3 regions of the Actinocorallia sp. A-T 12471 genome follow, and region 3 is predicted to be linked to each of the others. Evidence: riboswitches for the same ligand, from Rfam matches in the RefSeq annotation. Region 3 holds a riboswitch; each other region holds the start of a gene.
What was found. A riboswitch is a leader RNA that binds a small molecule or an ion and turns the genes downstream of it on or off. The one in region 3 is predicted to bind S-adenosylmethionine.
Positions count from the first base shown of each region.

Region 1: another riboswitch for S-adenosylmethionine. It lies ahead of thrC (threonine synthase); the one in region 3 lies ahead of R9X44_RS15045 (helix-turn-helix transcriptional regulator).
Region 2: another riboswitch for S-adenosylmethionine. It lies ahead of R9X44_RS22745 (aminotransferase class V-fold PLP-dependent enzyme); the one in region 3 lies ahead of R9X44_RS15045 (helix-turn-helix transcriptional regulator).

Region 1 covers NZ_JAWZTE010000022.1:4,298-7,565, forward strand. Annotated here, with positions in the region: gene R9X44_RS34605 (cold-shock protein) at 30-230, opposite strand; gene R9X44_RS34610 (MoaD/ThiS family protein) at 491-769, opposite strand; gene thrC (threonine synthase) at 778-2,007, opposite strand; SAM riboswitch class I at 2,023-2,160, opposite strand; gene R9X44_RS34620 (trehalose-6-phosphate synthase) at 2,367-3,268, shown strand, end outside.
Region 2 covers NZ_JAWZTE010000008.1:209,483-212,750, forward strand. Annotated here, with positions in the region: gene R9X44_RS22740 (hypothetical protein) at 1-656, opposite strand, end outside; gene R9X44_RS22745 (aminotransferase class V-fold PLP-dependent enzyme) at 749-1,942, opposite strand; SAM riboswitch class IV at 1,992-2,105, opposite strand; gene R9X44_RS22750 (PIG-L family deacetylase) at 2,153-2,965, opposite strand; gene R9X44_RS22755 (hypothetical protein) at 3,029-3,268, opposite strand, start outside.
Region 3 covers NZ_JAWZTE010000004.1:615,781-619,048, forward strand. Annotated here, with positions in the region: gene R9X44_RS15040 (type I polyketide synthase) at 1-307, opposite strand, end outside; gene R9X44_RS15045 (helix-turn-helix transcriptional regulator) at 413-1,675, opposite strand; SAM riboswitch class IV at 1,686-1,791, opposite strand; gene R9X44_RS15050 (ATP-binding cassette domain-containing protein) at 1,937-3,268, opposite strand, start outside.

The DNA of each region.
Region 1 (3,268 bases), on a different contig from region 3:
GGCCCCGGCCTGCTAGACCGCTCGGCCTGCTAGACGGCTCGAACCAGGTCGGCCTGGGGGCCGCGGTCGGACTGGGTGATCTCGAACTCGACCCGCTGCCCCTGCTCGAGGGTGCGGTAGCCGTCCATCTGGATGGAGGAGTGGTGGACGAACACGTCACGGCCGCCGTCCACGGCGATGAAGCCGTATCCCTTGTCCGCGTTGAACCACTTCACGGTGCCCTGCGCCATGCCTGAACCCTGACTCGAGCCGCGGCCCCCCTGGACCGCGGAACGGCCGGGGAGTCCACCTCGGACGCCCCGATCCCCGTTCGTGATCGCCCGGAGATCCGGGCGTGATGGGGATGGCAATGGAACATACATGGGTGTATCAGACAGGGGGAATGTTCCGGCCGAGTGTGGCCACCATTGTGTCGCCGTGCACAAATCCCGGGAAACGCGAAAGGGCTTTCCCATTCTGACGGGAAAGCCCTTTCTGTAAAGTCGCTGTCTCAGGCGCCGCCGGCGACCGCCGGGATGATGGACACCTGGACGCCCGCCGGGGTCGGCGTGTCGAGGCCCTGCTCGAACCTGACGTCCTCGTCGCCGACGTAGACGTTGACGAATCGGCGCAGCTTGCCGGTGTCGTCAAGGACGCGCGCGGAGATGCCCGTGTAGTTCGTCTCGAGGTCGGCGATGACCTCGCGGAGGGTGTCCCCGGTCGCCTTGACCTCGGACTCGCCACCCGTGTAGGTGCGCAGGATCGTGGGAATGCGGACGGAAACGCTCATATCTAGACTCACACCAATCCGGTAGCGCGGAACGCCTCGATCGAGGGCGCGATGTTGGCGGACGGCTTGGCGACCTGGGCCACCGCGTCCAGGGTCTTCAGTCCTTCGCCCGAGTTGATGATGACGGTCTCCAGCGACGGGTCGAGTTGGCCGCTGTCGATGAGCTTCTTCAGCACGCCGACGGTGACGCCGCCCGCGGTCTCGGCGAAGATCCCCTCGGTCCTGGCGAGCAGCCGGATGCCGTCGACGACCTCGGTGTCGGTGACGTCGTCGATCGCGCCGCCGGTGCGGCGGACGGCGTCGAGCACGTAGGGGCCGTCGGCGGGGTTGCCGATCGCCAGGGACTTGGCGATGGTGTCGGGCTTGACCGGGCGGATCACGTCGAGACCGGCCTTGAACGCCGCCGAAACCGGGCTGCACCCCTCGGCCTGCGCGCCGTACACCTTGTAGGGCTTGTCCTCGACAAGGCCGAGCTTGATGAGCTCCTGAAACGCCTTGTCGATCTTGGTGAGCTGCGAGCCCGACGCGATCGGGACGACGATCTGGTCGGGCAGCCGCCAGCCGAGCTGTTCGGCGATCTCGTACCCGAGGGTCTTGGAGCCCTCGGCGTAGTACGGCCTGACGTTCACGTTGACGAACGCCCAGTCCTCCTGCTCGCCCGCCAGTTCCGAGGCGAGGCGGTTGACGTCGTCGTAGTTGCCGTCGACGGTCACGAAGGTGCCGTCGTACACGGCGGTGGTGATGATCTTCTGCTGCTCCAGGTCGGAGGGCACGAAGACGGCGCTGCGGATGCCCGCGCGGGCCGCGGCCGCGGCGACGGCGTTGGCGAGGTTGCCGGTCGACGGGCAGGCCAGCACCTTGAAGCCCAGCTCGCGGGCGGCGGCGAGGGCGACCCCGACGACCCGGTCCTTGAAGGAGTGGGTGGGGTTGCCGCTGTCGTCCTTGACCCACAGGGAGCTCAGGCCGAGCGCGGACGCGAGCTGGTCGGCCTTCACCAGACGGGTGAAGCCGGGCTCGGTGTTGGGGATCTCGGCGACGTTCGACGGCACCGGAAGAAGGTCCTTGTAACGCCAGATGTTGCGGGGCCCCGCCTCGATGGACTCCCTCGTGACGTTCGAGACGTCGTAGGAGACCTCGAGCGGGCCGAAACACTCGGCACAGGCGTAGTACGGGCCGAGTTCCACGGAATTGCCGCATTCGCGGCAGGTGAGCGCGGTGGCGTTACCCAGGTTGGGCATGAGTTCGAGGCCCCTCCCTCATCTTCCCTGCGCCGATCTGGTCGCAGGCCGGAGTTGGCACCTGTTCCGCGCCTACGCGCAACGGCTGCGCGGGCTGTCGGAAGGGTTGCCGGGGCTTCGCAGGGCCGGTCCCTCCACCCCTCTGGATGAGCGCCCGTCAGAAAGCGACGGGCGTGTATGAAGTTGTGCCCCGACTTTACCTCAGGTGTCCGTTCCACCGAACGGCCGGGGCGGCCGCCCTGTTGGACCGTGCCCGTCCGGGGTTGGACCGTGCTCTTTTGTGAGTTGCGCCACCGGGCGGCAGGTCAGGGCGCACCTGGTCCGGGAACCGTGTGATGTGCCGTGCGACACTTTTGTCCATGCAGGTACTCGTCGCCAGCAATCGCGGCCCGGTCTCGTTCCGCCGCGCCGAGGACGGCACCCTGACCATGCGCCGGGGAGGGGGCGGACTCGTCTCCGGCCTCGCCTCCGTCGCCTCCGGCACCGACCTTCTGTGGGTTTGCGCGGCCCTGTCTGACGACGACCGCACGGCGGCCCGTCAGGACCCCGAAGGTCGCCTCGACAAGGCGGGCCACGACACCGGGGCCGTACGGATGCTCGACATCCCGGAGAAGACCTTCCATCGGGCTTACAACTCCGTCGCGAACTCGACCCTCTGGTTCATCCACCACCTGCTGTACGCGACGCCGACGGCCCCGCACTTCGACGCGGTCTTCCGGCGCGACTGGCAGGCTTATACGGCCTATAACGCCGCGTTCGCCGGGGCGTTGGGGCAGGACGCCGAGCAGGGCGCGAAGGTCGTCGTGCAGGACTACCACCTGGCTTTGGTGCCGGGGATGCTGCGCGAGGCACGGCCCGACCTGCGGATCGCGCACTTCTCGCACACGCCCTGGGCGCCGCCCGCGTACTTCCGGCTCCTCCCGGACGACATCGGCGCGGCCCTCCTCGAGGGGATGCTGGGGGCCGACCACCTCGGGTTCCTGTGCGACAGATGGGCCGAGGCGTTCCTGAGCTGCTGTGACGAGATCCTCGGCGCGCGGGTCGATCCCGTCGCGGGGACCGTGACGCACCGGGGGCGGACGACGCGCGTCGGCGTGCACGCGCTGGGGATCGACGGGCCCGAGCTGCGCGAGCGGGCGGGGCGCGCGGACGTCGCCGAGCGGATGGCGGCGCTGCGCGAGCAGGTCGGGGACCGGCAGCTGCTGCTGCGGATCGACAGGACCGAGCTGTCGAAGAACATCGTGCGGGGGCTGGCGGCGTA
Region 2 (3,268 bases), on a different contig from region 3:
GTGAAGTACCCCCGCACGGCTTCGACGGCCGCCCGCGCCGCGCGCGCCCCCGACCCGTCCCCCTCCCCCGTGACGCCGTCGCAGACAACGAGGTTGACGGCCCCGTGGATGTCCCGGACGACGGCGAAAGCGTCCTCGTTGTCCCATTCCGGATCGCCCTTGGCCTTGCGCGACCCCACGGCGGTCTCGACGGCGGGCCGCACCCGGATCTCCGCGCCGTCCCCCGCCGCGCGCACCGCCGCGACGACGGGCCGCGGGTCCGCCCCGACGAGCAGCGCCCGGACGACGGCGTCGAGCCCGTGCGGGTACTCCCCCGCGTGCAGGTCGAGCAGCGCGAACACGTCGCCGAGGTCGCGCGGCGGTCGCCCAGCGACGGTCCTGACGAGCCCGTGAACGATCGCCCAGACGTCGCGCGCCCGCGCCCCAGGCGTATCTGGTACGGGCGTTTCGCCCGATCCCAGCGGCGGCACCTCGAGCACCTGCCACCCGTAAGTCGCGTGCCAGCGCAGCGCGCCGGGCCACAGGAAGCCGGGTCCCATCCGGGCGAGGCCCGCGGCGAGCACGTCCCAGAGCCCTTCGAGCTCCTCCATGAGCATGCCCGCGGGCAGGCCCTCCCGGTCCCCGAGCACGGGGTAGGGCTCCTCCGGCCATTCCACGCTGATCCGCCCCAGCAACTCCCACCCCTCTCGGCCCTACCATCGTGACCGTCCGCAGTGGCGCGGACAACCCCGACACGGGCCCCAAGGGGTCAGGCGGTGAGGGCGGTGAGCGCCGCGAGGAGCCTGTCGACGTGTTCGTCGGTGGTGCCGAGGCCGAAACTGGCCCGGACCGCGGTGGTCTCGGGCGCGCCGGTGAGGGACGCGACGAGCGGGTGGGCGCAGAACTTGCCGTCGCGGACGCCGATGCCGTGCACGTCGGAGAGGTATTCGGCGACGGACCGGGCGCTGTGCCCCTCGACGGTGAACGAGACGATCCCGACGCGCGGGTGGTTCGGCCCCCACAGGGACAGTTCGCGGACGGCGGGCAGCGCGGCGATGCCCTCGCGCAGGCGGGCGAGGAGCCTTTCCTCCTCGGCGACGATGCCGCGCCAGTCGGTGAGGGCGCGGCACGCCTCGGCGACGGCGATCGCGCCGAGCACGTTGGGGGTGCCTGCCTCGTGCCGCTGCTCGGGCTCCGACGCCCACGCGACGTCGCCTTCGGCGGTGACGCTGCGGGTCGCGCCGCCGCCGCGCAGGTAGGGGTCGGCGGCGCGCAGCCAGTCGGCGCGGCCGGCGAGGACACCCGCGCCGAACGGGGCGTACAGCTTGTGCCCGGACAAAGCGACGTAGTCGTAAGGCGAGGCGTCGAAGGGCCGGTGCGGGGCGAGCTGGGCGGCGTCGACGGCGATGCGCGCGCCGCAGCGGTGCGCGACGGCCGCGAGCTCGCGGATCGGCCACAGCTCACCTGTGACGTTCGACGCGGCGGTCACCACGAGCAGCCGCGGCCCTTCCGCGCAGGAGCGGAGCGCGTTCTCCGCGGCGGTGAGCGCCTCGGCCGGGCTCGCCGGGATCGGCAGCCGGACGGCGCGCCGCCACGGAAGCTGGGTGGCGTGGTGCTCGGAGGCGAACACCACGACCGACGTGCCCTGCGGGACGGCCCGCGCGAGCAGGTTGAAGGAGTCGGTGGTGTTGCGGGTGAACACCACGGCCTGCGGCCCGCCGAGGAACTCCCGGACGGTCTCGCGGGCCTCCTCGTAGGCGCGGGTCGTCACCTGGGAGGCGTAGCCCGCGCCCCGGTGGACGCTGCTGTAGTAGGGCAGGGCCTGCGCGACGGCGTCGGCCACCGCCTGAAGACACGGCGCGGACGCGGCGTAGTCGAAGTTGGCGTAGCCGGTGAATCCGCCGCGCACGGGGACGGGGGCGTCAAGGCCGACGACGGCGGGGAGGGACGTGAGAACGGTCATGGGTATGCCTCCGGACTCCATCAGGGATTCCGGGAGCTCACGTCCGGGGAATCCGCGCTTGCCCGACGCCCTTTGCGGCGGACCTGGTCGTCACCCGGGCCACCCCACCGCGGAGGAGGGTTGGCGGCCAGCGAGCCGGGGCTTGTCACTGGCACTCATGACCTTCGCCGCGAATATAGCAGAACGCCGCCGAACCTCCGCAAGCCCCCCTCAGCCGATGCCCGTGAAGAGATCCTCCTCCTTGTCGGGGCCCTCGCCGCGGATGCGGGAGAACGCCTCCCAGCCGAAGAACAGGCGCTGCGCCTCCTCGGGCAGGGCGAACAGGAACGCGCCGTCGCTCTGGCTGGCGTGCGCCTGGAGGGCTTCGGCCTTGCGCTGGAAGTACTCGGTGACGTCCACGACCGTGGTGACGAGTTCGTCGGGCGTGCCGAACTCGATCTCCGCGCCCTCCTCGAGCTCGGGCCACCCGAGGTCCCACCCGCGCTCCCGCGCGAGCCGGGCGATCTCCGCAAGGGATGAGCGCGGCATCGCCCCCGCGTACACCCGCTCGGGAATCCCGCTCCGGTCGGCGGCCGCGACGGCGACGCGATGGGCCTGGATGTGATCGGGATGCCCATATCCGCCGTTGTCGTCATAAGTAACGACCACCTGTGGCCGGTACTTCTCCATCAGCGTGACGAGCCTGGCGGCGGCCGCGTCGAGATCGGCGCTCGCGAAGGACCCGGGGGCGGTGTTGGCGGCCCAGCCGACCATGCCGGAGTCGGCGTAGCCGAGCAGCTCGACGTGCTCGATGCCGAGGATCTCGGCGGAGCGCGCGAGTTCCTTCAGCCGGGTCTCGCGGACCCCCGCCGGATCGTGGCCTTCCTCACCCGGCTTGACCCCGCCGGGCCCGTCGCCCTGCTCGCCGTTCGTGCAGGTCACCAGCACCGTGCGGATACCGCGGGCGGCGGCCCTGGCGAGCACTCCTCCGGTGCTGATCACCTCGTCGTCGGGGTGGGCGTGCACGGCCATCAACGTCAACATGGCCCCAACACTACGTCGCCCCACCGACAATCCGTTCCGGTTGTCCACAGGGTCCAAACCGACTTAACGGACGTCGAGCGGCTTCCATCCGGTCGAGCGCTTCTGCCACTGGACGGTCCCGGCGAACCGGGCGGAAACCGATCCGTCGACCGTCGCCTTGAAGGTGTACGCGTACCCGCCCTTGGCGTTCGTCTTGGCCGTCCCCAGCCGGACCGCCTTGCCGCCCTTGGGCCGGAACCAGATCTGGACGGTCCTTCCCTTCAGCCCGGAGAACCCGCCCTTGGCGTTCAACCCTTTGACGGT
Region 3 (3,268 bases):
CCACGAACACGCCGACCGCTTGTCCGGCGAGCCGGGCGGGGGCGACCCTCGCCCCTTCCAGCGCCTCCCAGGCGAGTTCGAGGACGAGGCGCTGCTGTGGATCGAGTGAGGCCGCCTCGCGCGGCGCGATCCCGAAGAAGGCGGGGTCGAACAGGTCGACCCCCTCCAGGTATCCGCCGGGGACGCCGGACCGCGTCGCGACCGCGTCGCCGCCCGTCTCGAGCAGCCGCCAGAACGCCGCGGGATCGGCGGCCCCCGGCAGTCGGCAGGAAAGTCCGACGATGGCTACGGGAAAGGCTGCTGCCATGCTGTCCCCCCGGGGAAGACCGATCTCTTACTTGATCGATTCTGTCCACCGGGGGGATACCGCCACCAGATCCGCGGACCCCTAGGACCCCCTATAAGAAGGGGGTTACAGGAATTCGCTGAGTTGGCTCCTGCGCCGTGCGCCGAGCTTGCGGTAAATACGGGTCAGATGCTGTTCCACGGTGCTCACCGTGATGTACAGCCGCGACGAGATCTGCCGGTTCGACAGCCCGAGCGCGGCGAGTTCGGCGACCTTGGCCTCGGCGTCGCTGAGGAGCGAGCGGGCCGCGGCGCGCGCGGGACCGAGATCGTCCTTGGCACGTTCCGCCTCGCGCGCGTCGCCCGCTCCGCGCAGCACGTCGTACGCCTCCTCCAGCAGCGTGCGCCTGTGATCGGGGTCACCGGCCAGCGCCAGCAGGCGCAACGCCGCGCCATAGGCGCGGGTGCGCGCGCCGCCGCACGCGGCGAGCTGCTCGCGGGCGAGCACGGCCGCCTCGGCGCACTCGCCGAGCGCGAGCCTCGCGTGCCCCGCGCCGACCCGCCACGCGACGACGCCGGGCAGGTCGATCCCCCAGCGCAGCATTCGCTTTCCGCACGCGAGAAAGTCACCGAGCGCTTCCCCGGCATTTCCCGAAGCGAGCCGGAATTCCGCGCGCGCGGCGAGATAGTGCAACCCCGCGGGCGTTTCCCACATGGCGTCGGGAACGGGGACCGCGAGATATCGGATGACGTCCTCGGTCATTCCGAGCGCGGTCTTCGCCGCGATCATCGTGCCGAACGGAATGCCGATCGCGACGCCCCAGTCCTGCCACGGGATGTGCGTCAGGGCGGTCCTGACGCACTCGGCGGCCTCGGCCGGGTCGCCCTGCCGCAGCATCGTCTCGCCGCGGATCGCCGCGAACACCCCGAGCCAGACCGGGTCGCAGTGCGCGGTCGTCTGCTCGAGGAGCGGACGGCACCAGCGCGCCGCGAGGTCGGCCCGGTCGGCGTAGACGAGGGCGGCGAGCGCCCCGCTGAGCGACGCGAGCGCGTCGGTCGTCATCGGGCAACTGCCCAAGACCGTCTGCGCCTCGCGGACCGCCTCCGGTGCGGCCCGCGTCGCGAGAAGGTCGCACAGCACGTCGAATCCGGTCCCGCCCCGGGACCTCACGCGCGGCGCGCCGATCCTTTCCGGATAGCAGACCGCGATCCAGTCCTCCGCGGCCTGCCCTGAGTCGTGTCCCTGCTCCTCTACGCGCCGCAGCGCCCGTACCGCCTCGTCCGGCCGCCCGGCCCAGACGAGGTCGCGCACCTTCGCCACCGAAGGGGTGAACGCCGTCTCCACCATCGTGTCCGCGGCCGTCTCCGCGAACGCACTGACCACAACCACAGTTCGTCCTCACCGTTGCTTGTGGCGCGAACGCCACCTGGCCTTCACCCGGGGCACCCCGCATCAGTGAGGGTTGCCGGCCAGCTAGCCGGGGCTTGACGCTGGCACTCCTTGCCGACCCCTCCATAATACACACTAATTAAGTAGGAAATACATGAATTCGGTCACGGTTCGGGGGCCTTGTCGCCTTTCCGTTGCCCCCTCTCGCGGATGTGGGACGGCTGCCGTTTCGGGGAATTCGTGTGTCGTTTCCTTTGTCGGTCAGGCGCGGACTCCGTCAGGACGGCTGTGCACCGACCATCCGCCGCTGGAATCGCTGTTCGGGGAGACGATCTTGCCCGCTTCGAGGACGGCGACGGAGTCGCAGAGCCCGGCCGGAACCTCGTCCGGGTGGGCGAGGACGAGGTGGCCGACGCCGCGCTCGTCGCGCAGCCCGGCGATGAGGCCGACGAGACGCGCGCGGCCCCGCGCGTCGAGTCCGGCGAACGGCGCGTCCCACACCAGCACCCGGGGGCCGGTGGCGAGCGCTTCGGCGACGGCCACCAGCCTGAGCGTCCCGCCAGGGAGTCCGCCCACCGCGCGGTCCAGCAACTCCTCGGGCAGGCCGACGGCGTCGAGCAGTGCGACGGCGGTGTCGCGACGGCCGCCCGGCAGGGGTCCGCGCGTCGCGGCCTCAAGGACCCTGCCGACCGTGCGGTGCGCGGCGAGCCGCTCCGCCGGGTCCTGCGGCACCACGCGCACCGCACGTCGCGCCGCCTTCCAGGCCGCGCGCCCTTCGACCGGCTTCCCGTCGAGGACGACGGTTCCGGCGTCGGCCGGGACCGTCCCGTCGAGGACCCTGGCGAGCAGCGTCTTGCCCGCGCCCGGCTCGCCCGCGACCCCGACGACGCCCGCGCCGCGCACCTTCACCGACGCCTCGCGCAGCGCGACCCGGCCCGCGATCTCCTTGCGCAGCCCGCGCGCTTCGAGCATGACCCCTCCCCCGCCTCCCTTGCCGAAAGCCGCGTCGTCGTCCCGGCCAAGCAGGGCACGGGTGACGGGATGCACGGGCGAGGCGAGCACGTCGCGCGCCTCGCCCCGCTCCACGACCTCGCCCTCGTGCAGCACGAGCACCCGGTCGGCGACCTCCGCGAGCTCCCCGATCCGCTGCGCGGTGAGCAGCAGCGCGGCTCCGGCCGCCTTGCGCTCCGCCAGCGCCCGCACGACCTCGCGGCGCGCGAGCACGCCGAGCCCGGCGAGCACCTCGTCCCCGACGACGGAGTCGGGCCGCTCCCCCAGCACCCGCAGCACCTCGGCGGCCCGCCGCGCCGCCCACCCGCCCCGACCGGGCCCGCCGACGGAGTCCGCGGCGAACGCCGCGTCGATCACGCCGACCCGCGCGCCGTCGATCCGTGCGACCCGCGCGCTGATCCGCGCCGCCTGTCCCGCGCGTCCCGTCAACGCGCGGAGCAGCGTGCTCTTGCCCGCGCCGGTCCCACCGAGGACGACAACGCAGGCTCCCGCAGCCACTTCCACCGACACATCACGTACCGCCCGCAAAGTCCCGAACGTCACCCGCAGTCCCCGCACCTCCAACAAAGCCGCGACCCCCGC